3 regions of the Paenibacillus protaetiae genome follow, and region 1 is predicted to be linked to each of the others. Evidence: riboswitches for the same ligand, from Rfam matches in the RefSeq annotation. Region 1 holds a riboswitch; each other region holds the start of a gene.
The links. Region 1 has a riboswitch for ZMP and ZTP ahead of ET464_RS05250 (DJ-1/PfpI family protein). Riboswitches for the same ligand answer to the same signal wherever they lie in the genome.

Region 1 (8,245 bases):
GTTTATGAGCGGACATCACGCTTTATAACCAGTTTCTCTTTCCGAAACGGCCGATATACCTCGGTGTTTATAAAGCTTGCAAGCCGGAGGGCATAACAAAAAGGCCAAAACCATTGCTGGTTTTGGCCTTTGTAGAACATTCGGATTATTGCTGGATAAACGCAGCGGCAATTTGAGCAATTTCCGCGCGGGTAGTCGACTGCTTGGGATAAAGTTTCCCATCGGCGTTTCCTTGCACAACACCCGCCGCATACAATGCCTGAACCGCTTCGCGCGCCCAAGCCGAAATCGAATCGCTGTCCGTAAAGGCAAAGCCTGGTGCTGATCCGTTTGCTGCCGGCAGCTTGTCTTTGACCGCCCTGTACAAGAGGACGAATGCTTCTTCGCGGGTAATCGGCTGGTCCGGCCGGAAGCTTCCGTCTTCAAAGCCGGAAATAATGCCTTCCTGCGCCAGCGCGTCGATGTAATTATGGTACCAGGCATCCGGGGCAATATCGTTAAAGGCACTTGTCTCCTTCCCGCTGCCGAGTCCGAGTACTCTGAACAATACGGCGGAATATTCCGCTCTTGTCATCAATTGGTCCGGCTTAAAGGTGCCGTCAGGCATACCGGTCAAAATGCCGGCGCTGGCCAGCTTGTTGATCGCATCCGCAGCCCAGTGCCCTTGTACATCCGTAAAGGCAGGGGAGTCGCCCGGTGCAGCTCCCGGATTTTCCGGTTCAGCCGGGGTGGATGGTGTTGACGGTTGCGACGGGGTATGGTCACTATCTTCCGGCTTCGCAGTGACGACCACTTGCGCTTCGCCGCTGCCGTAGCCGTCAGCGCTGATTGCCGTAATGACAGCCGTTCCTGCCTTAATCGGACGAACCTTGCCATCTGCATCTACTGCAGCGACGGCTGTATCTGAACTGCTCCATGTTACGGCTGTGCTGCCTTCTTCATCTGCGGGTTCCACTACAGCATGAAGCTGTGCTGTCCGGCCGCCTTCCGTCAGCGGTAACGAGCTTGTGTTAAGGGTTACTTTGGTCACATCCAGCTGGTATACGCCTACTCTTCCGCCCACTTCATAAGCAACGAGCAGCAGCGGCAATCCGGTAGGGCTTTCAGCTGCAGGAATAAAATCAATGCCTTCCGGTCCAGAGAATGTATCCAGATTGAGCCGGCCGTCCTTATCTTCAAACTTGCGCGAGTTCGTATAGTTTGCAAATACCGGCTGTTCAGGGTCTGTCACGTCATAAGTCATTATGCCGCTGGTGCGCTCCAGCCCGATAAAAGCGAATGTATGATTGCCGACGACGCCGGTTTCTATGCCCTCAGGCTCCGGCCCTTTCTTTTTACTTCTGGCGTCCATCTCATTGTCATCATTGCTGACGTTGAAATGCTCCGCATCGCGCTCGCCCGTAATGACTTCAAAGTCACTGCCGCTGTCATAAACTTGCTTCAGCGAATCAGCATTCCAGACCGAGAAGGAGCGCCCTCCAAGCAAGTAAATGCTGTCATTGCCCCGGTCCGTCAGTCCTTCATCGCTGTCATATTTCGTCGTGTTTTTCAAGAAGTTATAAGCATCCGAGGCTGGATCCAGCCCGCCTTTTAGATCTTTAATTTTGGCGATGTTCGTCAAAATCGGATCTTCCGCAGGCCATTCCGTTGCGTCGCCTTCATTGGCCGTCAGCAAATAATGTTCGCCGTTAACGGAATAATACGCAACGCCATCCGGCATATAAGCGCCGTAGAACGGAGCTGTCTCAAAATTAATGATGCCGTCAGCCTGCAAGTCCAGCGCGTTTTCCGGCTTGCTGAAATCTTTGTAGCCGAGACTGCCGACCGAAACGACCGATCGGGATGGGATATCAATTTTAGCAATCGCATTGTTTTCCTGTAGTGTTACATAAGCGGACTTATTATCGCTTGAAACGGCAATATATTCCGGCTCAAAATCTTTAAACGCTTCTTCCGGGCTCCCTTGACCAGTGTATACGCCGTCTACCACTTGTCCGCGAATATGCACATCTTGTGCAATGACGGATGTTTGGTCAAAATACACTTGCGTAGACTCGCCGGTTTGCGTATCCACGATCGTTACGCTGCCCGGAGCGTCTTCCTCCAGCACGCCCGTACGAGGCTCGGCTTCATCGGCCGTCAGCACGTAACGTCCGTCGGAGGTCGTCGTAATCATATCCGGCTGAACGCCCGCCGTGTACGATGCCTTTAAATCCCCTTCATAATCCAGCGCCAAAATTTTGCCTTTCACAGCCGGATCGGCAGCTTGTACAGCTGCATAAACCCGCTTGGTTGCGTAGTCGACAACAACGCTTGTCAAATCGCCGAACGTAAAACCTCCCGTCTCGGACAGTTGTTTAACCGGTACGCTTTTTTCCTTCTCCAGCTGTCCGTTATCCGTGTCCAGGCTGACAATATCTAGGCTTGGCGGATTGGCAGAACCGTTCACCAAATAAAATTTTTGATTTTCTTTATTATATTTTACAATTTCGGCAACGCCGCCATCCGGATTCGTGGTACCGACGGCATATTCGGCGATTTTCGTAATGTTTAGTGTATCTTTGAAGCTTTGAATGGCAGCGCGGCTTATGTTCAGATCAAACGATTTGGTCACTTGGATGGAAGAATCTTCGGCGTCCGTTGCAGTAACCGTTACCTTAACATTGGACGCTTCTGCTGTTGGCGTACCGCTGATGATGCCGCCGCTCGTGATGGACAATCCCTCCGGCAGCCCGTCCGCTTCATACGTATACGAGCCGTATCCGCCAACCGTTTCCATTACTGCTTCATAGGTCTGGTTCACGTAACCGGAAGGCAATGACGGTGTCACAATAGACAGCCATACGCCGTCTTCGCCGTCATGCGGTTCGTACGTTGCAAGCTTGTCCGGAGCCGGTTTTTCATAATCAATTTGTTCGAAATCCTGCTTGTTATTGTCCGTATCCTGGAAGCTGGTGCGGCGAACCGCTTTTTTCTTGGAGGTGCCTTCCGCCGAACCGGATGGAGAGGCTGTCTCGTAGCCATCTATTTTACTGCCCGGATCATTGCTGCCTGTACCTAGCATGTCGACATATCCCGCAGGCTTCGGCTCTGCTGCGAATGGATTTTTAAGACTGTTATCCAGCGGAGTCTGGTTGCTCATCAGCACAACCTTTAACCCTTTATTATTGATATATTGATCCCACTGCTGATCGCCTCTGCCCATCAAATCCAATGTTGGCGCAGCGGCTCCTGTCGGATGGGCAACTACAAGATAAGACGACTTCGCTTTAATGACGCCTGTAAGCTTCAGCATGCTCCAGCTGCCTGTCGCGCCGGTTTTGTAATCACTGCCCGGATCCGCATATTGGATCGACCAGCCATTAAGATCCACGTCTTCATCCGTCGGATTATACAGCTCGATAAAACCGTTCGTGGCATACGTATCATCAGCCCGTTTTAATCCGCCGCCGTAAACCTGGTTAATGATAATGTGCGGAACGCTGACATTGTATATGCCATCCGTATCGTAGGGTACGCCCAACTGAGGCGCTGACGGTGCTTCTCCCTCTGCCGCTGCCGCTATACCAGTAAGCATCGTACCGACAGAAAGCTGCACAGCCATCGCGACCGACACGATTTTTTTCGTTTTTGCCGATTTCAAGTTTCAATCACTCCTTCATTCGTTTGATTTATAGTGTAGTTTAAGGAGAAATTGTTTGTCCTTTGTTAACACAGGCGTTAATTTTTAGTAAAATTTAACATTTATTTGGGTGTATCAAGCAATAAGACCTGCTTCCAAAGCCAGAGCATATCCGATGAAATGCAATTCCCCTCCTTGAAACGTTAGAACCGGTCCCCCCTATCGGGAGAACCGGTTCTACTTATCATGGAGATTACCTATTCGATTGCAGCCGTATAATACGGGTAATCCATCATTGCTTGTATTTGGCGGGCGGCCGACGAACCATATAACCGTTCAACAAAAAACAAACCCAAATCAATTGATGCCGACACGCCGCCGCCTGTAAATATATGGCCGTCCTGTACATATCTTTCCCGGCTTACCTGCCCGCAATAAGGCTCCAGCAAGTCGTAGGCGCTGGAATTGGTCGTCGCCGTCTTGCCGGCCAGAAAACCTGCAGCCCCAAGCAGCAGCGCCCCTGTACAGACGGATACTTTGTAAGGCGCATTCGCTGCGGTCTGAAGCCATGCAACAAAAGCCTCGTCGAACCGGAGCTGCCTCGTGGCCATACCGCCGGGCACAAATACAACATCGTAGCCGGACAAGTCCGGAAGCACTTCGTCCATCTGCAGCTTAAGCCCTTTGTCGTCCGTAATCTGCGGTTTATCCGAGCAAAACGCCCACGATAATTCAGCCTGCAATATACGAAGCCGCGTTACCGCATCATAAAACCCGATAAAATCCAGCGTCGTCATTCCGTCGAACAATACAAATGCAACCTTCATCCCAGCCACCTGACCTTTCTTCGAATGAAATAAAAAAAGTATTTGACCGTTAGTTCGGTCAAATACTTTCGCCCAGGCGTACGGCAATTAGACATATGTGCTCCCCCGCGGTATTCCGCGTTACGCCAGTTACACATACCAAATATTTACTTCTATTATAGGCGGGGAACCGTCTCCGCATCAATAGGGATTTAAAAGTTATTTTACAAGCCGGAAGGTTTGAACCGCAGTATCGCGGCTGTTCGGCCCGACATGCACCTCAAAGAGCCCTGCATCGCTTGCAAAAGTCAAATCGGAATGATAATAACGAAGCTGTTCCTCTGTCAGCGTGAATTGTACATCGGCCGATTCGCCAGGCTCCAGCTTCAGCTTGCGATAGCCTTTCAGCTCTTTTAACGGACGAACCACTTCACCGGCCAAATCACGAACGTAAAGCTGAACCACTTCTTCACCGGCCGTCTTTCCCGCGTTGGTCACCTGCACCGATACCGTCAGCTTGTCCGTCTCGCCCATCTCGGCTGCGGAGATCGCCAGATCGCCATATGCGAACTCCGTATAGCTAAGCCCAAAGCCAAAAGGAAATAAAGGCGCGTTAGGAATATCCAAATATTTCGAGACATACCGCTGGTCTGCATTCGCCGGCGTAAGCGGACGGCCCGTATTGTATGAATTATAATATACCGGAACCTGTCCGACCGAATAAGGGAATGACATCGTCAGACGCCCGGCCGGATTCACGCTGCCGTACAGCACATCGGCTATCGCATTGCCGCCTTCCGTGCCCGGATACCACGCTTCCAGCACCGCATCCGCAACATCAATAATGCCGTGAAGATCAAGCGGACGTCCGTTAAACAAGACGGCGACAACCGGTTTGCCCAGCTGCTGCAGCCGGTATGCCAGCTGCAGCTGTACTTCCGGCAGGCGTATATCCGACCGGCTGCCGGCTTCTCCGCTCATCTCGGAAGCTTCGCCCAGCGCGAGCACAATTACATCCGCGTCTTGTGCAGCGAGGATCGCTTGCTGCGCCTGCGCTTCAGTGCCGCTTGTAATGCCGCAGCCCTCTGCAACGGCGATGCGGGAAACATCCGTTTTGCCGGCCAGCCCGGCGAACAGCTGAACCGCTTCATCTTGGGAGCCCCATATCGACCACGGCCCCAACACATCTCCGCTTTGCGCGAATGGGCCGATCAGCGCTATTTTCTGCTCCGCCCGCAGCGGCAGCACGTTTTCATTTTTAAGCAAAACGCATGACTTGGCCGCTATTTCCCGTGCCGCTTGGCGGTGCTCATCGCATAAAATGATTTCCTTCTCGCGCTGCTCGTCCGCACCTCGGAACGGGTTGTCGAACAAGCCAAGCTTGTCCTTCAGCTGCAGTACGCGCAGCACCGATTCATTGATCCATTCCTCATCCACTTGGCCGGATTGCACAAGCTCCTTTAACGACTGAGCGTAACAAGAACTCATCATTTCCATATCGACGCCCGCTGCAATCGCTTTGTGCGCCGCTTCCGCGTTATCCTCCGCTGCGCCGTGCGGAATCATTTCCTGAACAGCGCCCCAGTCCGAAATCAGGACGCCGTCGAATCCCCATTCCTCACGAAGCAAATCGCGCATCAGCTTGCGGTTTCCGGTAGCCGGAATGCCGTCGACAACGTTAAACGAAGTCATGACGAGCTCGCAGCCTTCCTCCAGCGCCGCTTTATAGGCCGGCAAATAAGACTCGCGAAGCTGCCGCTCTGACATGTTGACCGTGTTGTAATCACGGCCGCCTTCCGCTGCGCCATATGCAGCAAAGTGCTTTACGCATGCCGCCATGCGGTCCGTGTCGCCGGTCAGATCGCTGCCTTGGAAGCCCCGCACGAACGCCCGCGCAAATTCGCTGTTCAAATACGGGTCTTCGCCCGTCGATTCCATCACGCGCCCCCAGCGCGGGTCCCGCACCAAATCCGCCATCGGCGCAAATGTGACATGGATGCCCGCTACCGAAGATTCCTTCGCCGCAATCGCGGCGCTGCGCTCGGCGAGCTCCATATCCCACGAGCTGGCTAACCCAAGCGATACGGGGAAAATCGTCCGGTAGCCGTGAATAATATCCGCCATCAGAATAAGCGGAATGCCCAGCCGGTTGTTCTTCATATATTGTTCCTGCAAAGCAATCGTTTCTTTGGCGCCGACTGCGCTAAGGACAGAGCCGACATTCCACACCGCTTCCGGATTTAAGCCCATCGAAGCAAGCGGGCCTGTCAAATTCGCATCATTGTCGTTCAAAAAGTTAGGCGTAAGCTGCACAAGCTGCGCAATTTTCTCATCCAGCGTCATCTGCGCCAGCAAATCGGTAAGAGATCGTTTCGTCACCGTGTTCGTCCTCCAACATAATTTTGGCATTAATCTCCTTATTATACCGGACTCTAACAGCAGCTAATAGAAATGAGATTGCTATAATCGTATCCGATTTTGTCCAGCTTTCCTGCACGGCGTCAGCTTTAACGCGTCAGAGCCATCTGCATTTGCTGGCAGAAGTGACCGGCTTTCAAGTTGCCGGGCTTTCAGCACAAGCTCCGTACCTGTCAGTTCTCCTGCCGTATGGCGTACAGCTTGCGGTAAGCGGTTGGCGTCATGCCTTCATGCTCCATAAAACGTTTGTTGAAATAGCTCGCATTCGGATACCCCGCCTCTTCCGCGATTTGCCCGATGGCGGCATCTTTCCGTTCCAGCAGCCATTGCTTGGCGGCCTGCAGCCTGCAGCGCGTAATAAATTCCATAGGCGTCATGCGCATCGCCGCACGGAACAGCTTGCAAAAATAATAAGGCGTAACGCCCAGCCTCTCCGCCCACTCCTCCAGTACAAACGGCTTTGCCGCTTCCTGCTGCATGAGCGGGAGCAGCTCCATCATCCGCTCCCCCGCCGCAACCGATTTGCCTTCCTTAAGCACCGCCGCTTGCTCGACAAACAGCGTAATAAGTGCGTAGGTGAGCAGCGACAGCTGGGCCGGACGAAGCATCCGGTACGTTTCCGCTTCAGCCAGCAGCCTTTCATGCGCCTCTTCCCATAACGCTGGCTGCCTCACCTTCCACAGCGGGCTTTGGTTCAAGCCTTGCTCAAGCAAATAATCGCGCAGCCCCGTTCCCCCGTAAAAATGAAACCATCGCACATCCCACGGCTCATCCTGGCTGCTGTAATACACCTGCTTTTGCAACGGGAAATAGAGCACCGCCTCGCCTGCGCGAAGCTCATGCCGTGTGCCTTCCAGCTCCACGTATCCTTTGCCGGAAACGACATAATGAATATTGAAATTGTTCAGCGCCCCTGCTTCCCGGTATACATCATGCTCGGGATACTCCGAATAATGACCAACTGACTCGGGAAAGCAAAAATACGGCATCCGGGGAAGCGACAGAAGCAAGCTTTGGCGAATCATCCAAGCACCTCTTTATATCACAATATTGTTTTAATCTTTTGCAAAATATTATCATTTCCAAATCAAAATCGATACCCTATAATCGCAATATAATCATAATAGGCTTTACTGTTCAACCCTACCGGACAGCACACAATGATGAATCCGATTAATGTTAAGGAGGCATGTGCTTCATGGAGTATTTGAATGTAGTTGGCTTGGATAAACCGGTATCCCGTTTGATGAAAGGTTCGGATTATTTCGTTCACGAGCGTTATGAGAAAGCGGCGGCCAATATGGACCAGTTTTTTGCCGTTGGCGGCAATGCGGTCGACACGGCCCATGTCTATACCGGCGGGCAAAGCGAAGAAGTAATCGGACGATATTTGGAAGAA
Region 2 (8,245 bases), 1.3 Mb from region 1:
GCTGTACGCATTGCAGCTGGAGCGGATTGCCGCCAATGGGCTGGCGGCGGACGATATTGTGGCGATGCTTCGCAGAGGCAGCGAAGCGGAGCTGGCGGAGAAGATTGATCCCGAGGTGAAATGGGACCGGCTGCTTGGCTTTGCCAAGGATAACTGGCAGGCGGTGGAGACTGCGGTGCGGGAAGGGTACCGGTTCCCGTTTATTACAATCGGCGGCATTAAAAATTTGCTGGCGATCAAATTCGGCAAGCGGGAGGGGACGGATTACCGCTTCCAGGGCGACCGGATTGAGGAGCTTTCGCTTAGCAGCGCGGAATATAATCTGTTACGCAGCATGATTCCGTTATATTGGCGTTTTTTCAGCGGCGATGTTGTGGAGCAAGCGGAGCGCATCCGGATTTCCATTGCGCTTCAGCCGCAGGAAGAGCTTGCTGTTATTGTGGAGTAATTGTAGTGAAAGGCGGCGCCCCCATCAAACACGATGGGGGCGCCGCCTTTTTTGGACGCAGCACGCCGTGGCAGTGCGCAGCCCAATTCGCCGTGTGTGGAGCAACTTGTGAGAGGCATTGCGCGCAAATGCAAAAATGCATTTGATTCTTAATGAAAAGCGGTGAATTTACGAATTAAATGCAAATATGCAGGTGATTTTTCTTGAAATGCTCATTTTCGGCTATTTTCAATTAAAACAAATGCAAAAATGCATTTTAAAGTGAAATTAATTAGGAATGTAGAAGAAACAAATGCATATTTACATTTGCGACATTGGCAGAGTGCCTCATACATAGCCCATCGTGCAACCTTGCAACGGAACACATCGGGCATTCCCTGGCCACAGCCATCGTGTTATCTGCAACGCAACAAGCCGTGCGTGCCGTTCCGCAGCACCGCTAATCTGCTTCTTGCAGGCGCATATTTTACCCGGTGGTTCAAGTTACACAATACGAAGTGCATGAAGGGGGAGAAATCTGCAGCTAGCCCTTGCTTATGGCTGCTAGAAACTTAATTCGGGCGTACCCGGTACCAGTACTCGTAAGCCGTCTTATACCCCAGCTTCTCGTAAAGCCGCAGGGCGGGCTTGTTCTGTGCGATGACCGCCAAATAGCTGCTGGCGGCACCGTTGCTTTTGCCCCAGTGGAGCAGATGGGTGATCATTTGCTCGGCGTAGCCTTTGTTCCGGCATGCCTCATCCGTTACAATGTCATACAGTCCGATGCAGCCCCGTTCGATAACCCCAAAGCCGCATGCCACTGTCCGGCCGTCTTGAACAAGTGATATGAAGCCGGTTTTGCCGATGATCCGGGTAATTATTTGCTCCATCACAGAGCGGTGTGCAGCACTGCCCGGATTCAACCTGCAAAAGTCGACCAGCCAGTTTGCGGTCAATGTCTCCCGAATGACGGCGCCGCCCAGGCGGGGCTGCTGCAATTGATCCAGGCTAAGCGTCTGAATAAAGGACGAGTCCACCCGTACATATCCCCGTTCCGCCAACTGCTGGTCCAGCCCCTCCGGCTGCACAAACGGCGTAATTTTAAAAATAGCAGGCTGCTGCTGGCTGGCATACAGTTCTTCGCAGGCGGCAATTTTGGCGGCCGTATCCAAGGAAGAGCCAAAGATGGGGCTGACCGAATTGGACCTTTTGGTATAACCTTCGGCAAAACGAAGCAGCCAGCCGTCATACAGCAAGGCCGATAAAGCCGGCCATTGATTTAATGCCAGCTCTTCCACGTGTTTCAGTTCCATCATCGTTTATTCCTTCCATTCAATATAATGAATAACAATACAATATTATTTTTCTTGTTGCCGCCGTCAAAAGTTTTAAAAAAACTAGAAACTAATCCAGCAAACGGTGCGTCTAAAAAGTGTCGGTTTCAGTTGGGCGGAGATAACGGAATGATTCGAGATTGAGGGAGAATGAAGATGAGGAAAAAGGCAGTCGGACTGGTGTGCGGAATTGCGCTTGCCTGCGCGTTGGTTATTTATGCGGATAATCTATTGAAACAAATTTTGTTTCAGGCCAGTTACGAGTTTAAAGGGATGGAAAGCGAACTCCCCTTCCATTCGGATGCCAATGAAGTGGCGCCCTCTTTCCATCACGCGAGATCCAGCCCGTATCACGCCGGCGAAAGCAGCTACTCCAGCTTGCCTATCGTAACCCCAGCCGGTGGAATTCCGGCTGATGCGAGCACAGCCATCGCAACACCGGTCAGCGCGGCTTCGGCCGATGTGAACTAGGTCATCGCCCCCGGCCGGAGGAATCCCGGCTGATGCTCGACAGCGATCGCAACGCCTGCCAGCGTAAATCCAGCCGCTCCGGCACAGTTGCAGCGCTTATTCGTTCATACGTTTACGGACAACAGCCAGCAGGCTGTTTTTTTGCGCTTCCATTTGGCGGATGAGCGAATCGGCTTGCGTGAAGCAGCGGCTGCGCTCCCCTTCATCCTTGATTTGCGGTAAATTGATTTCGACCGTCAGCAATGCAGACTGCGCGGCTGCTTCAAGCATAAGGACACCGATGCCAAGATCAGAGATGACGTTGGCATTCGCAATCTCGGCGATCGTGCCGGCAACGGCGATCCCTCCGGCACAGGCCTCCAGCAGGCGGAGCGGGACAGCGATCGCACCGGCTGCTGCTTGCTGCAGCGCCTGCTTGCGGAGGAGCTTCTGCTCCTCCGTTTCTTTCGGCAGCTTTAATGCGGCCATATATGCATCAAATGCAGTGATGTCGTCCCCCATCAACTGCTCGCATTCCGCCGTCAAGGCGTTCATTTTCGCAAGAGCGGCGTCCATCTGCGGTTTTACTTCGGCGAATTTGCTGCTTTGCGACAAGCTGCCGACCATCGCGGTCATGGCCGCGCCTAGCGCAGCGGCAACAGCGGCGATGCTCCCGCCGCCTGGCGTCGGGCTTGCGCTTCCAGCTTCCTTAAGGAAGCTGCGAATCGATTGATCAAACGAAATGGGCGTACTCATAGTTAACATTCCTTTCGGTTTGCAGCTGAATGGCTTTCAGCAGGTTTTCGAACAGAACGGCAGTCGTAAGCGTGCCGACTCCGCCCGGCACAGGGGAATAGGCAGCGGCATGCTGCCCGGCATCCGCCGCAACGTCGCCAACGATGGAGCCGTCCGCCGTCTCGTTAATGCCTGCGTCGATCAGCACAAGACCCGGATGGACCATCTCTTTCGTTACGGTGCCGGGATTGCCGACCGCAACAAAGGAAATAGCCGCCTGCTTTAGATGCGGCGTAAGGTCCGGCGTATACGCATGGCATACCGTCACGGTTGCGTGTTCCCGCTGCAGCAAATGGAACAGCGGCAGGCCGACCGTTCGGCCGCAGCCGACCAAGGTCACGTTAACGCCTTCCAGCTTATGGCCGTAATGCTTCACCAGCTTGATGCACGCTTGCGGCGTGGCCGGGTACAAGCCGGCGGCTCCCGTCACGGTCGCCAGCTTGTTGGCAGGCGTTACGCCGTCCACGTCTTTCGTTGGCGCAATCGCAGCTTCAATCGTGCCGGGATTCAAATGTTTCGGCAGCGGCAGCTCCAGCATAATGCCATGCACATCCGGGTTCTCGTTTAACCGGCTGATGCACTGAAGCAGCTCCGCTTCGGATACGTCCGCTTTAAAGCTATGCAGCTCAAAGGATATGCCCAGCTTGCCTGCAGTTTTCCGTTTCGCTTCCGCGTAATAAGCCGAAGCCGGGTCGCCCTCCACCAGCAGAGTAGCGATACGCGGCGTGATCCCCTGTCTTTTCCAGTCTGCCACTCCGTGTTTTATCGTTTCATATACGGCTTCCGCCGCTTCCTTGGCTTTGTATATGTCCGCCATGTTTCATCCATCTCCTTGTTGAGCGATTGATAACCTCCGGATAAATAAAAAAAGCATTCGCATGCCTCGTCTATGGCAGACGTAGGCCACGCAAATACTTTCCCCAGGCGAACGGCACGATCAAGCCGTATGCTTCCTTGTGGTTGATTCCACTTTCATCGCCAGTCGCATACCGCTGTTATTTCTTTTATTGTACCCGTTCAAGAGGGGCTTCTTCAAGCCATTTTCGTTCTGTACTCACAAAACGGGCGTATTTATCTATACATACAATAAAAGGAATGAGCAGTGTGCAGCGTTCTGCACAGAGAGGGGAGCTGGACCGATGGGATTATATGCCCGTATAACGCCGTTTGCAAACGAACCGTTAACTGATTTTACGCAAGAGCATCACCGGAAGGCGATGGAAGCTGCGATTGCGCAGGTAAAAACCGGCTTCGGGCGGCAATATCCGCTGCTGATTGGTTCCGAACGTATCGTGACGGAGGACCACATCGTCTCCATCAACCCGGGCAACCTGGATGAAGTGGTTGGTTATGTCAGCAAAGCCGATGTGGGGCTGGCGGAAAAAGCGATGCAAACGGCGCTTGCCGCGTTCGAAAGCTGGCGGAAAACTCCCGCAAGGGAGCGGGCGGAATATTTGCTGCAGGCGGCAAAGCGGATGCGCGAGCGCAAGCATTTGTTCTCGGCGGTGATGGTGCTGGAATCCGGTAAAAACTATGCGGAAGCCGATGCGGATACGGCGGAAGCGATTGATTTTATGGAATTTTACGCCCGGGAAATGATGAGGCTGGAGGGCATTAACGAGACGCTTCCTTTAACGGCGGTGCTGGGCGAGGTCAACAAAGTGAATTATATTCCGCTTGGCGTAGGCGTAATTCTGCCGCCGTGGAATTTTCCGAATGCGATCTGCACCGGCATGACGTGCGCAGCGATTGTGACGGGCAACACCGTGCTGCTGAAGCCGTCCTCGCAGTCTGCTATTGTGGCTTACCACTTTGCGGAGCTGATGAAGGAGGTTGGCCTGCCGGACGGCGTTCTGAATTTTATTCCGGGCAGCGGCGCGGAAATCGGCGATTATTTAACGTCTCATCCGCGCACCCGTTTTGTCAGCTTTACCGGCTCCAAGGAGGTTGGCCTTCATATTAACGCGCTTGCCGCGCAGACGGCGGAGGGCCAAATCTGGATCAAACGCGTCATTGCCGAGATGGGCGGCAAGGATGGGATTGTTGTCGACGAAACGGCGGATCTGGATGCGGCGGCGCAAGCAATCGTGACGTCGGCTTTTGGCTACCAGGGGCAAAAATGCTCCGCCGGCTCGCGTGCATTTATTGTAGAGGCGGTGTACGACCAGGTGGTGGAAAAAGCAGCCGCGCTTACCCAAAAGCTGGAGATTGGCCTGCCGGAGCGTAATTACCGGATTGGGCCGGTTATTGACCAAAGCTCCTATACGCGGATTCTCCGTTATATCGACATCGGCAAAACGGAAGGGAAGCTCATTGCCGGCGGTGGCAAAGCGGCAGGGAACGGTTATTATATCGAGCCGACGATATTTGCGGATGTGGACGGCAAAGCTCGCATTATGCAGGAGGAGATTTTTGGCCCGGTGCTGGCGATGGGCAAAGCCAAAGATTATAAGGAGGCAATCGCTTTATTCAACGATACGGAATACGGCCTTACCGGGTCTTTTTTTTCCGCTGACGAGGGTCGTATTGCCGAAGCGCTTGAAGAGATGCACTGCGGCAATTTATATATTAACCGCAAATGTACGGGCGCGCTGGTTGGCGCTCATCCGTTTGGAGGCTTTAATATGTCCGGCACGGATTCGAAAGCCGGAGGTTATGATTATTTGCTGCTGTTTACGCAAGCCAAGGCGCTTTCCCGGAAGCTGTAAGCAGGAACGTCTTACCGGCTGTATGCGGCTGTGCGCCGTCATTTGCAGTCCCCGCACCCCTTTGCAGCAAGGGCAGCGGGGACTTTTGGTGCGTCTTGAACCCCGCAAGACGGATTGCGGGATTCACAATCTACCATTTCGTTCCAAACTGAATACCGAACAATTCCGGTAATGCTGGTAACCTTTTGCAGGCAGCTTGCGTTAAGAGGATGAGGTGATTGGTATGAAAAAAACCTTCATGCTGTTAGGGATAGCAGCCTGCATAATTCTGGCCGCCTGCTCCAGCGAATCCTCGCATTCAGAGGTGAAAGCGGCCAACGTTCCAGCTGGCCCGTCTGACCTGGAGCATCAGCTTGCCCCCCTTCGGGACGATCATTCCGTAACCCTATCAAGCGAGCAAAAATCGTACGCATTTGCATCCGTGAAATGGGACAATGTGATTTACCGGATAACAGCGGAGACGGTGCTGAATGTTAGCGAGAAGCTGGGGGAAATTGCGGAGCGCCACTCGGAGGAACGACTGGAGGAAGGCGCAAGATCCTCCAACACGTTTCCCGCGGGTACGGAAGTGTGGTCGATTCCCGGCACAAGCCCAAGCGCAGCGCTTGCTGTCAAAAGCGGGAACAGCTATGTGAAAATTGTTGCTGACACGCCTTGATTTAGCGGTTCATCAGATAGGATATAACAAAAGAAACAACCATCAGGGCAATGACCGTATAAAAGAAATAGCCAAACCAGCGAAGCGGCTTTGGCATCTGATTCAGATTCGCTTTTTGGCTTGGGGCGCCCATAATGTTCCGGTAATGGTCAGTGGCATCGTTAAAAACAGGCACTTCCGAACGGCTCGCAGCGGTTTCCGTATGCAGGGCCGTCTTTTTTTCAAGTTCAGACGGTTCGGACAAGGAGCCTTCAGCTGTTAAATGCTGCTGCTCCCCTTGCCCTTGGTTAAATCCTGTATCATTATTGTGTCCGTTATCGCTCATCGGATCTCCTCCTTTTGCCCATATTTCCATAATAACCCACGATGCGCGTGAAAGGTAACTTTTTTGCCGTCGCTACATATTTCCTTTGCTTCTGAGGATAATAAACAGATGAAGGTTATGGCAAAAGAAAGAGCAGTCGCCTGAATAGGCGCGGCAAAAAAAGGGGTGGAGACGATGAAGCGGCTGCGAGTCGCCGTTGCTTTGCTGTCCATGCTTGTGATGATTGGCCAAATGCCGGCGGTTTATGCGGACGGCGCTTTTCATTTTGGGTTTAAAAAAAGCGTAAAAGGCCAGCTTCCTTCTATTGATGAAGAAGGGTTCAAAGAGCTGCTCGCCAAATACGGCGCTGTGTTTACAGGGGATGTAAGCTCGAAGGAGCTGTATTTGACGTTCGACAACGGTTATGAAAACGGCTATACGGCCAAAATTTTGGACGTGCTGAAGGCAAAGCAGGTGTCGGCGATTTTTTTTGTAACCGGCCATTACATTAAAACCGAGCCGGAGCTGCTGAACCGGATGGTCAAGGAAGGGCATCTGATCGGCAACCATTCGTGGAGCCATCCGGATATGAGCCAAATTCCGCGCGAGCAGATCCGGGCCGAGCTGGATAAAGTGAAAAATGGCGTTACCGCTGTGACCGGCCAGCAGACGATGACCTACTTGCGTACGCCGCGCGGCATTTTTAATGAACGGTCGCTGGCCGTCAGCAAGGAAATGGGCTATACGAACGTGTTCTGGTCGATTGCGTACAAGGACTGGGATACCGCCATGCAGAGAGGGGCGGATTTTGCTTACCGGAGCGTCATGTCCCAGCTTCATCCGGGTGCGGTTATTTTGCTGCATTCGGTGTCGAAGGACAATGCGGAGGCGCTGGGGCGCATTATTGATGATGCAAGAGCGCAAGGATATGTGTTTAAAAGCTTGGATGAGATGAAAGCTCATACGCCGGAGGCGTAACGGGCTCCTTGCGACAGGCTGCTTCCAGTACCATGCATGTGCAGGTTCGGTGACATATGAAACAAGAAGCTTGCTAGGCCGCATAAGCCTTGCAAGCTTCTTTTTTGCGGAACGGCAGGCTTGGTCTTGTTATCCGCATAGCCTGCGCCCGGTCCGGCTGCCCTGCTGTAAGCATTCGGGTTGTTGACAGCAAAATTTAGGATATGGTATATAAGAGGTAGATGTTTAGCACTCAGTGAATGAGAGTGCTAACGAATTTGATCATTCGAAAGGAGTGCTTCATTTCAATGGCCGTTATGCAGCAGTTTAAAGCCGAATCGAAACGTTTGCTGGAAATGATGATTAACTCGATTTATACGCAGCGGGAAATTTTCCTCCGGGAGCTCATCTCTAACGCAAGCGACGCGATTGATAAAATGTACTACAAGGCGTTGACCGAAGAGGGTCTGACGTTTAACAAAGAAGACTATTTCATTAAAATTACAGCCGATAAGGACAAGCGGACACTTACGATCTCCGATACCGGCATCGGCATGACCCCGGAAGAGCTGGAAAACAACCTGGGCGTCATCGCGAAAAGCGGCTCGCTTG
Region 3 (8,245 bases), 1.9 Mb from region 1:
GCAGCCGTCTGCGCCAAGCGCGGCGTCACTGCCGCCGGCGGGACTGGCCGGCGCTGATGCCGGCGAAGCGGCGCACCGCGCAGCGACTGACGCGCCGCCAGCAGCGCTGCCCGGCACCGACGGTGCGGCGGGGCCGGCGCATGCCGCGCCGTCCGGTGTGGTGCACGCCATCGGCGCGGACTTTGCCGCCGCAGACGGCCGTGTGACGGTGCTGGATGTTGGCGCCGGCAGCGGAGCCATCAGCGTTTCGCTTGCGGCAGAGCGGACCGATTGGCGCGTGTGCGCTTCGGACTTGTCGCCGGATGCGCTGCAGGCGGCACAGGCGAACGCGGCCGTTCATGGCGCGGAGCGGCGTATGGCTTTCGTTGAAGGGGACTTGCTTGCCCCGTTCATTTCCGGGGGTGGGTCCGGCAGCGGGGTGCTGTCGGATATGGCGGTTGATGTGCTGGTATCCAATCCGCCGTATATCCCTGCCGGCGATTTGCCGGGGCTGCAGCGCGAAGTGCGGGACTATGAGCCGCGGCTGGCGCTGGATGGCGGCCAGGACGGGCTGGACCCGTACCGCCGTATGGTGCAGCAGCTGCCATTGCTGAAGCAAATGCCGCGGATCGTCGCCTTCGAGCTGGGCATCCGCCAGGCGCAGCATGTAGCCGGTCTGCTGGAGGCGATGGGCTGCTGGAGCCAAATCCGGATCATACCGGATTACGCAGGCATTGACCGCCATGTGATGGCGGTCCGATAAACGAACAAGTTAATCATCCTTGAAACAGATGAAACAGATGGGCGGTTAGGCGGTTAGGATTCTCTCCGCCAAGCCGCCTTTTTTGCTTTCCGAGCCTGCTGTGCCCCCAGCTCCCGCTTTTGCCCTGCCTGGCTTCCCCGCATCATACCCTCCTCTAGCAATCTAGCAAAAAAATAATAGCCGCATCGTTTACGATGGTCATATGCGGGCATAATGACGGATAGAGACGTTCCGGAACGCAAGCGATGCGCACCGACGGGTGACGCGAGAGGAGCTTGTGTGAACATGATTTATACCCGTCCTTATTCCCGTTTTTATTTCCGTAAATCGTATGCTTATATCGTTTTTGCTCTTATTATGCTCGTGATGAGCTGGGAAGGTCTTAAAAATGATGCTGCCGTTATTCCTTCGTCTATTCCTGACCAAGCGATCCGCCTGCGGATCCTGGCCAATTCCGATACGCCTGTCGACCAGGCTGTGAAACGTGTTGTCCGTGATGAAGTTGTAGCCGCTATGGACGGCTGGGTTACGGAGCCTCAAACGATTGAAGAAGCCCGCCAAACGATCCGCAGCCATATGCCGGAGCTGGAGTCGATCGTGGCGGAAGTGCTGGAAAGCAGAGGATTTACGTACTCGTATCATGCCCAGCTGGGCGTCGTTCCTTTTCCAACCAAAATGTACGGCGATGAAGTATATCCGGCCGGCGATTACGAAGCGTTGTTAATTACGCTGGGCGAAGGCAAAGGGCAAAACTGGTGGTGCGTGCTGTTCCCGCCGTTATGTTTCATAGATGCGGTAACAGGCGAAGCGTCCGCTTCCGAAGCGGCGGCAACGCCTGCCGAAGATGCACAAGCTTCCCAGGCCGCTGCAGACAAGCCGTCTGCGGATGCGAAAAGTTCCAAGACCGACAGCGCCCAAACGGCTGGCAGCGTTAAGGCTGCTGATCAAGCGGGCGCCGGCCATGACGCCGCCAAGAATGCCGCAGCCGGACAAGGGGCTGAAGCGCCGCATGTGAAATTTTTTCTGGTCGAACTGATCGAGAAGCTGATTCACTGGTTAAAAGCGCTGTTTGCTTAATAGGGGCCGTCGGCGGTTTTGCCGGAAGCCTGGCATGGCATGGGTATGTTATAATAGATGCACCATATATGAAGAAGCTGAGGCATAGATGAAGAACAAAACGAAACGAACCAAAGTATGGCCGGTTACGCTGCCCGCAGACGTCCGGCAGCTGCAAGAAGCCGCCGATCTGCTCCGCAGCGGCGGCCTTGTCGCATTTCCGACGGAGACGGTATACGGGCTTGGAGCCGATGCCCGGAATACAGAGGCGATCCGGCAGGTTTTTGAAGCGAAGGGGCGCCCTTCGGACAATCCGTTAATTGTGCATATCGCAGACAAAAGCCAGCTGGATGCGCTTGTGCTCCCGTATCCGGAGCTGGCAGGCCGTCTGATGGACGCATTTTGGCCGGGGCCGCTTACGTTTGTGCTGCCTGTAATTCCGGGGGCGGTATCCCCGCTTGTAACCGCGGGGCTGGATACGGTAGGCGTCCGGATGCCGGATCATCCGGCTGCGCTGGCGCTGATCCGCCAGTCCGGCTGTCCGCTGGCCGGGCCAAGCGCCAATAAGTCGGGGCGTCCCAGCCCGACGGAAGCGGGGCATGTGCTGGACGATTTGGACGGCCGGATCGGCGGCGTCGTTGACGGAGGCGCCTGCGGCGTCGGGCTGGAGTCGACGGTGATCCAAATTACGGGCGAAGATGGCGTGCGCATCCTCCGTCCGGGCGGCATTACCCCGGAGCAGCTGGAGCAGGCGGCGCCGGGCGTCCGCATTGATGCCCCGACGGCAGCCGGCGAACAAACGGAAGCGCCGCGGTCGCCGGGCATGAAGTATACGCATTATGCGCCGCACGGCGAAATGGTGATCGTCTGCGGAGAGCCGTCCGCAGTGGCCGCTTGCATCCGCAAAGAAGCCGGGCTGGCCAAAGCGCGCGGGGAAACAACGGGCGTGCTTGCATTCGCGGAGCATGCCGCCGAATATGAAGCCGATGTCGTGCTTTCCTGCGGCAGCAAGCAGGAGCTGGGGCAAGCGGCAGCCGGACTTTACGCCTCTCTGCGGCATTTTGACGAAGCGGGCATCCAGCGCATTTGGGCCGAGGGCTGCCCGGAGGAAGGGCTCGGCCTTGCGCTTATGAACCGGCTGCGCAAAGCTGCCGGAGGGCAGGTTATACGAGTATAAGCGGGGTCATGTTTGCCTCCTTGTCCGCATATGTTTGGTTATGTACGGATGTGGACATGGGGGAGATGCGCATTGAACGGTCCAGAGATGGCCGCTGGCCAGTTGTTTACTTTGCTGCTTATGGCGGCCGCACTTGGGATGGATGCTTTTTCGCTGGGCATCGGAATCGGTCTGAGAGGCATACGGCTAAAGCATATTTTGCGGCTGAGCCTTATTATTGCATTGTTCCATGTGCTGATGCCGCTGGCAGGCATCTGGATGGGAAAGCTGGTTGGCGCTTTGCTGGGTCATATTGCAAGCATGGCGGCCGGCGCGCTTCTGCTGCTGCTTGGCGGGCATATGATTTACAACTCGCTGCGGGGCGAACAGGTCAGGCCGGTGGATACGCGGACCTTATGGGGCACGCTCGTGCTGGCGCTCAGCGTCAGCGTGGATTCGTTTTCGGTCGGCATATCGCTTGGCGTTTTTGCGGCTGATGTTGCCGTAACGGTGCTTGCCTTCGGTTTTTTCGGCGGGCTGATGTCCATTATGGGCTTGATGCTCGGCCGGCGGGCCGGCCGCAACCTTGGCGAGTATGGAGAGGCTTGCGGCGGTGCAATCTTGTTATTATTCGGCATACTGTTTATGATATGAGCATCTGACGATATCCGAGTATTTCTGACTATTTCGTTCAATCACAAAGGAGGTTTACCGGCATGAAGCGCATCTTGTTCGTCTGCACAGGCAATACGTGCCGTTCTCCTATGGCCGAGGCTTTATTGCGCAAGCTGGCGCAGGAGAGAGGCGTGCCGATTGAAGTCAAATCCGCAGGGGTGTCGACGATGGACGGGCTGCCTGTATCGCGCCATGCGGCGGAGGTGCTGCGCAAGCGCCGGATTGATCATGGCGGCAAATCAAATGCGCTTGATCCGGGTGCAGTGGAGTGGGCGGATCTGGTGCTGACGATGACAGCTTCGCATAAACGCAGTTTGCTGCAATGGTTTCCCGAGGCGGTAGAAAAAACCTATACCTTAAAGGAATTCGTCCATTTGGATGAAAGCACGCTAGCCGATATTGAAAAGCTGGAGCAGCTGTATACGGAGATGCATATGAAGCAGGCATTGGGCGGCCAGCTGACAGACGAGGAACGGTCGGAGCTGCTGCTGCTGGAGCGGAAAATACCAAGCTTTGATATTGCGGATCCGTTTGGCGGGCCGCTGGAGGAATATGACCGCTGCGCGCAAGAGATTGAAGCGGCTTTGCTGAAGCTGCTGGACCGGCTGGAAAAGTAGCGCATAGGGATATTTTGTTATGCTGTTTAGGCGGCAATGGATTGATTTTCAACGGAAGTTCAGCTATGATGGAAGTGCATAAACGGATATCCGATGTGACTGGCGACGGAAGTGGGTAACCACGGTGGAGCATCGGAACATACGGCCGGTCGCCTGGGCAAAGAGCAGCACGCTGAGTTAGCGTGTCTTGCTCTTTTTTCGTCTTTTGGGCCAGAATTAGGTATACTAAAGCTGTTTGATTTTGACTGATGCAGCATGCAGTAGTACCTGGTGTGCGGTCTCGGCGGAGAAGATCCGTAACCTTCACTTGCTGCATAAAACTTCGGACGTCACAGCATGCCGTAAAGGCAGACATAAGGAGTGGAGCGAAGTGGCTACAAGTTTGATATCCCATCAGGTGGAAACGATTGTCCGCGAACTGGCTGAGGCCGGCGGCCTGAAGGCCGGACAGCTGCTGGTTATCGGCACGAGCACAAGCGAAGTAAACGGCGGACGCATCGGCACCTCCGGTTCGGGGGATGTGGCGCAGCAAATCTTTGACGGCGTTGAAGCGGCGCGGCAACGGATTGGCTTTTATCCGGTATATCAATGCTGCGAGCATTTGAACCGGGCATTGGTGCTGGAGCGGGAAGCGGCCGAACGTTACGGGCTGGAGCTGGTTTCTGCCGTTCCGGTGCCGAAAGCGGGCGGATCAATGGCTTCGTACGCTTACAGGCATTTGCCGAATGCTTGCCTGGCGGAGACGGTTCAAGCTCATGCCGGAATCGATATTGGAGACACGTTTATCGGGATGCACTTGAAAAGAGTAGCGGTTCCCGTAAGGCCTTCGATATTGGAAATCGGCAAAGCGCATGTCACGATGGCCTACACAAGGCCAAAGCTGATCGGCGGCGAGCGGGCTGTTTATAAGCTGGAAGAGCTTTCTCAAAATCCGGATCAGCCCGGCGCATGTGACTAACGCGGACTTTTCTATGGAGATGAATGCAGCAGCGAGCAGAATACGCGGATTGCTGCAGGAACAATATGCATGAAACCGGGCAAATGTCGTCCAACTACACCAACCTTTAGGAGGATTATTCAAATGGAAAACCTGAGAAACCAAGATCCGGAAGTTTTGAAAGCAATGGGGCTTGAATTGCAGCGCCAGCGCGACAACATCGAATTAATCGCATCCGAGAACATTGTCAGCGAAGCGGTTATGGAAGCGATGGGTTCCGTGCTTACGAACAAATACGCGGAAGGCTATCCAGGCAAACGCTACTACGGCGGCTGCGAGCATGTAGACATCGTGGAGAACATTGCGCGCGACCGTGCGAAAGATATTTTCGGCGCCGAGCATGCGAACGTTCAGCCTCACTCCGGCGCACAAGCCAACCTTGCGGTATACCTGGCAGCGCTGAAACCTGGCGACACGGTGCTGGGCATGAACCTGGCGCATGGCGGCCACTTGACGCACGGCAGCCCGGTTAACGCATCCGGCCTTCTTTACAACTTCGTAGCTTACGGCGTTAACGAAAACACGTTCACGATCGACTACGAAGAAGTGCGCAAAGCGGCGTTTAAACACCGCCCTCGCCTGATCGTTGCCGGCGCAAGCGCATATCCGCGCATCATTGATTTTGAAAAACTCGGCCAAATCGCTCAAGACGTAGGCGCATTGTTCATGGTCGACATGGCGCATATCGCCGGTCTGGTTGCTGCAGGCCTGCATCCGAGCCCAGTGCCGCATGCACATTTTGTTACGACAACGACGCACAAAACGCTCCGCGGTCCTCGCGGCGGCATGATCCTCTGCCGTCAGCCTTGGGCGCAAGCGATTGATAAAGCAGTATTCCCTGGCACGCAAGGCGGACCGCTGATGCATGTCATCGCGTCGAAAGCCGTTGCGTTCGGCGAAGTGCTTCAGCCTTCGTTCAAAACTTACGCGCAAAACGTGATCAACAACGCAAAAGCGCTGGCGGACGGCCTTACGGAGCAAGGCATTAACCTCGTATCCGGCGGTACGGACAATCATCTGATGCTGGTTGATCTGCGCAACCTGAACATTACGGGTAAAGATGCTGAGCATGTACTGGATTCGGTTCAAATTACAGTGAACAAAAACGCGATTCCGTTTGATACGACAAGCCCGTTCATTACAAGCGGTATCCGCATCGGCACGCCGGCTGCAACATCCCGCGGCATGGATGAAAAAGCAATGAAAACAATCGCTGAAATTATCGCCATGACATTGAAAAATCCAAAGGATGAAGCAGTGCTTGCCAAAGCGCGCGGCATGGTTAGCGATTTGACGGCACAATATCCGCTGTATCCGAAATTGAACTACTAATTTATAGCGGCTTCCGCCAAAGGGTGTCCCGCAGGTTATCTTCCGATAACTTGCGGGACACCCTTTTTGCATTCGCTTGTTTTTGTTTAATCGAGAGGAGTATAACGGGGTCTGGCAGGTAGCATAATAAGCTTGCTTCCGGCATGTTTGGTATCCGTTCTTTTTTAAGGGAACTGATGGAATAACTTTGCTCTAATAAATGAATAAAGCGGAGAAGCATAAACGCGATTAAGCGACAATAATTTACAATAGTAATGCAATAACATATTAAAACGGCAGAACATTTGATAAATAAAGCATTAAAAACAAATGAACGATTGTAAAAATTCAAAAAATACATAAATTTACACCTTACATATTGTTGCGGAATAATTAATTTCGATGGTATAGTTAGAAAAGTTTAAAATTAGTTTGCTTGTTTTTGGCAGTAAGTGGGGGGATAGTTCTATCAACGGCCGAACAGGTTTGAGTTGATTCAAATGGCATAGATGGGGGATCATTACACGCATCGGGCTTTTTGTGTAACCAAGACCAGAGTACTACTAGTGCTTCTCGGAGGAAGATGGAGCTATTACAAAAAATTTAGGAGGAAAGACATGAAATCGAAGAAGTTTGCATTTACACTTGTTTCCGTAATCTTGATTTTTTCGGTCATTGCGACTGCATGCGGATCCAAGGACAGCGGCAGCGGCGGCAGCAAAACTGAGTTTCGCATGAACATCGGCTCGGAACCGCCATCTCTTGACCCGGCGCAAGTACAAGACAATGTATCGTCTACAGTTGTAAACGGTTTGTTCGAAGGCTTGACTCGCAAAGATGCTGACGGCAAAGTAGTTCCAGGCGTAGCTGAATCCTGGGATGTGTCGGAAGACGGCCTGACTTATACGTTCCACCTTCGTGATTCCAAGTGGAGCAATGGCGATCCTGTAACCGCAGGCGACTTCGAATATGCTTGGAAACGTGCTCTTGATCCAAACCTGAAGCCGCAGCCATCGGCATATGCTTACCAGCTGTACTACTTGAAAGGCGCTGAAGATTACAACCTGAACGGCGGTTCGGTTGATAATGTCGGCGTTAAAGCTACAGACGACAAAACGCTCGTAGTTACGCTGAACGCTCCAACTCCATACTTCGACAGCCTTGTAGGCTTCTATACCTACTACCCGGTTCATCCGTCTGTAAAAGACAACGAAGCGTGGGCTGCTGATGCCAAAACAATTATCGGCAACGGTCCTTTCAAAATGGGCGACTGGCAAAAAAACAACTCGATTTCGATCGTGAAAAACGACAACTACTATGCAGCAGACGAAATCAAGTTTACAAAAGTAACGTTCTCCGAAGTGCTTGACTCCGCTACAGAGCTGAGCATGTACGAAACCGATCAGCTTGACTGGGCTGGTAAACCGGTTGGTTCCATCCCTACAGATCAACTGGAAACATTGAAACAAACACATAAAGATGAGCTGACGATTTCTCCATCGGCTAACCTGTACTACTACCTGTTCAACACAACGGTTAAACCTTTCGACAACGTGAAGATCCGTAAGGCGCTTACGCTTGCCATTAACCGTCAAGATATCGTTGACAACGTAACAAAAGAAGGACAAGTTCCGGCTTACGGCCTTGTACCTCCAGGCATTAACATCGGCGACGAAGAATACCGCTCGAAA

Region 2: it holds a riboswitch for ZMP and ZTP, as region 1 does, so the genes downstream of both, ET464_RS11670 (bifunctional 5,10-methylenetetrahydrofolate dehydrogenase/5,10-methenyltetrahydrofolate cyclohydrolase) here and ET464_RS05250 (DJ-1/PfpI family protein) in region 1, are expected to answer to the same signal.
Region 3: it holds a riboswitch for ZMP and ZTP, as region 1 does, so the genes downstream of both, ET464_RS16225 (TIGR01440 family protein) here and ET464_RS05250 (DJ-1/PfpI family protein) in region 1, are expected to answer to the same signal.

Annotation. Positions count from the first base shown of each region.
Region 1 covers NZ_CP035492.1:1,173,853-1,182,097, forward strand. The annotation lists gene ET464_RS05245 (choice-of-anchor I family protein) at 146-3,643, opposite strand; gene ET464_RS05250 (DJ-1/PfpI family protein) at 3,880-4,449, opposite strand; ZMP/ZTP riboswitch at 4,513-4,592, opposite strand; gene bglX (beta-glucosidase BglX) at 4,648-6,837, opposite strand; gene ET464_RS05260 (helix-turn-helix transcriptional regulator) at 7,020-7,871, opposite strand; gene ET464_RS05265 (aldo/keto reductase) at 8,045-8,245, shown strand, end outside.
Region 2 covers NZ_CP035492.1:2,498,823-2,507,067, reverse strand. The annotation lists gene ET464_RS11690 (hypothetical protein) at 1-448, shown strand, start outside; gene ET464_RS11685 (GNAT family N-acetyltransferase) at 1,000-1,743, opposite strand; gene ET464_RS11680 (hypothetical protein) at 1,918-2,232, shown strand; gene ET464_RS11675 (cyclodeaminase/cyclohydrolase family protein) at 2,329-2,967, opposite strand; gene ET464_RS11670 (bifunctional 5,10-methylenetetrahydrofolate dehydrogenase/5,10-methenyltetrahydrofolate cyclohydrolase) at 2,945-3,823, opposite strand; ZMP/ZTP riboswitch at 3,918-4,002, opposite strand; gene pruA (L-glutamate gamma-semialdehyde dehydrogenase) at 4,146-5,714, shown strand; gene ET464_RS11660 (hypothetical protein) at 5,938-6,372, shown strand; gene ET464_RS20330 (hypothetical protein) at 6,374-6,697, opposite strand; gene pdaA (delta-lactam-biosynthetic de-N-acetylase) at 6,872-7,654, shown strand; gene htpG (molecular chaperone HtpG) at 7,942-8,245, shown strand, end outside.
Region 3 covers NZ_CP035492.1:3,503,451-3,511,695, forward strand. The annotation lists gene ET464_RS16200 (N5-glutamine methyltransferase family protein) at 1-742, shown strand, start outside; gene spoIIR (stage II sporulation protein R) at 1,028-1,819, shown strand; gene ET464_RS16210 (L-threonylcarbamoyladenylate synthase) at 1,908-2,975, shown strand; gene ET464_RS16215 (manganese efflux pump MntP) at 3,063-3,608, shown strand; gene ET464_RS16220 (low molecular weight protein arginine phosphatase) at 3,671-4,246, shown strand; ZMP/ZTP riboswitch at 4,332-4,412, shown strand; gene ET464_RS16225 (TIGR01440 family protein) at 4,617-5,204, shown strand; gene ET464_RS16230 (serine hydroxymethyltransferase) at 5,328-6,575, shown strand; gene ET464_RS16235 (peptide ABC transporter substrate-binding protein) at 7,172-8,245, shown strand, end outside.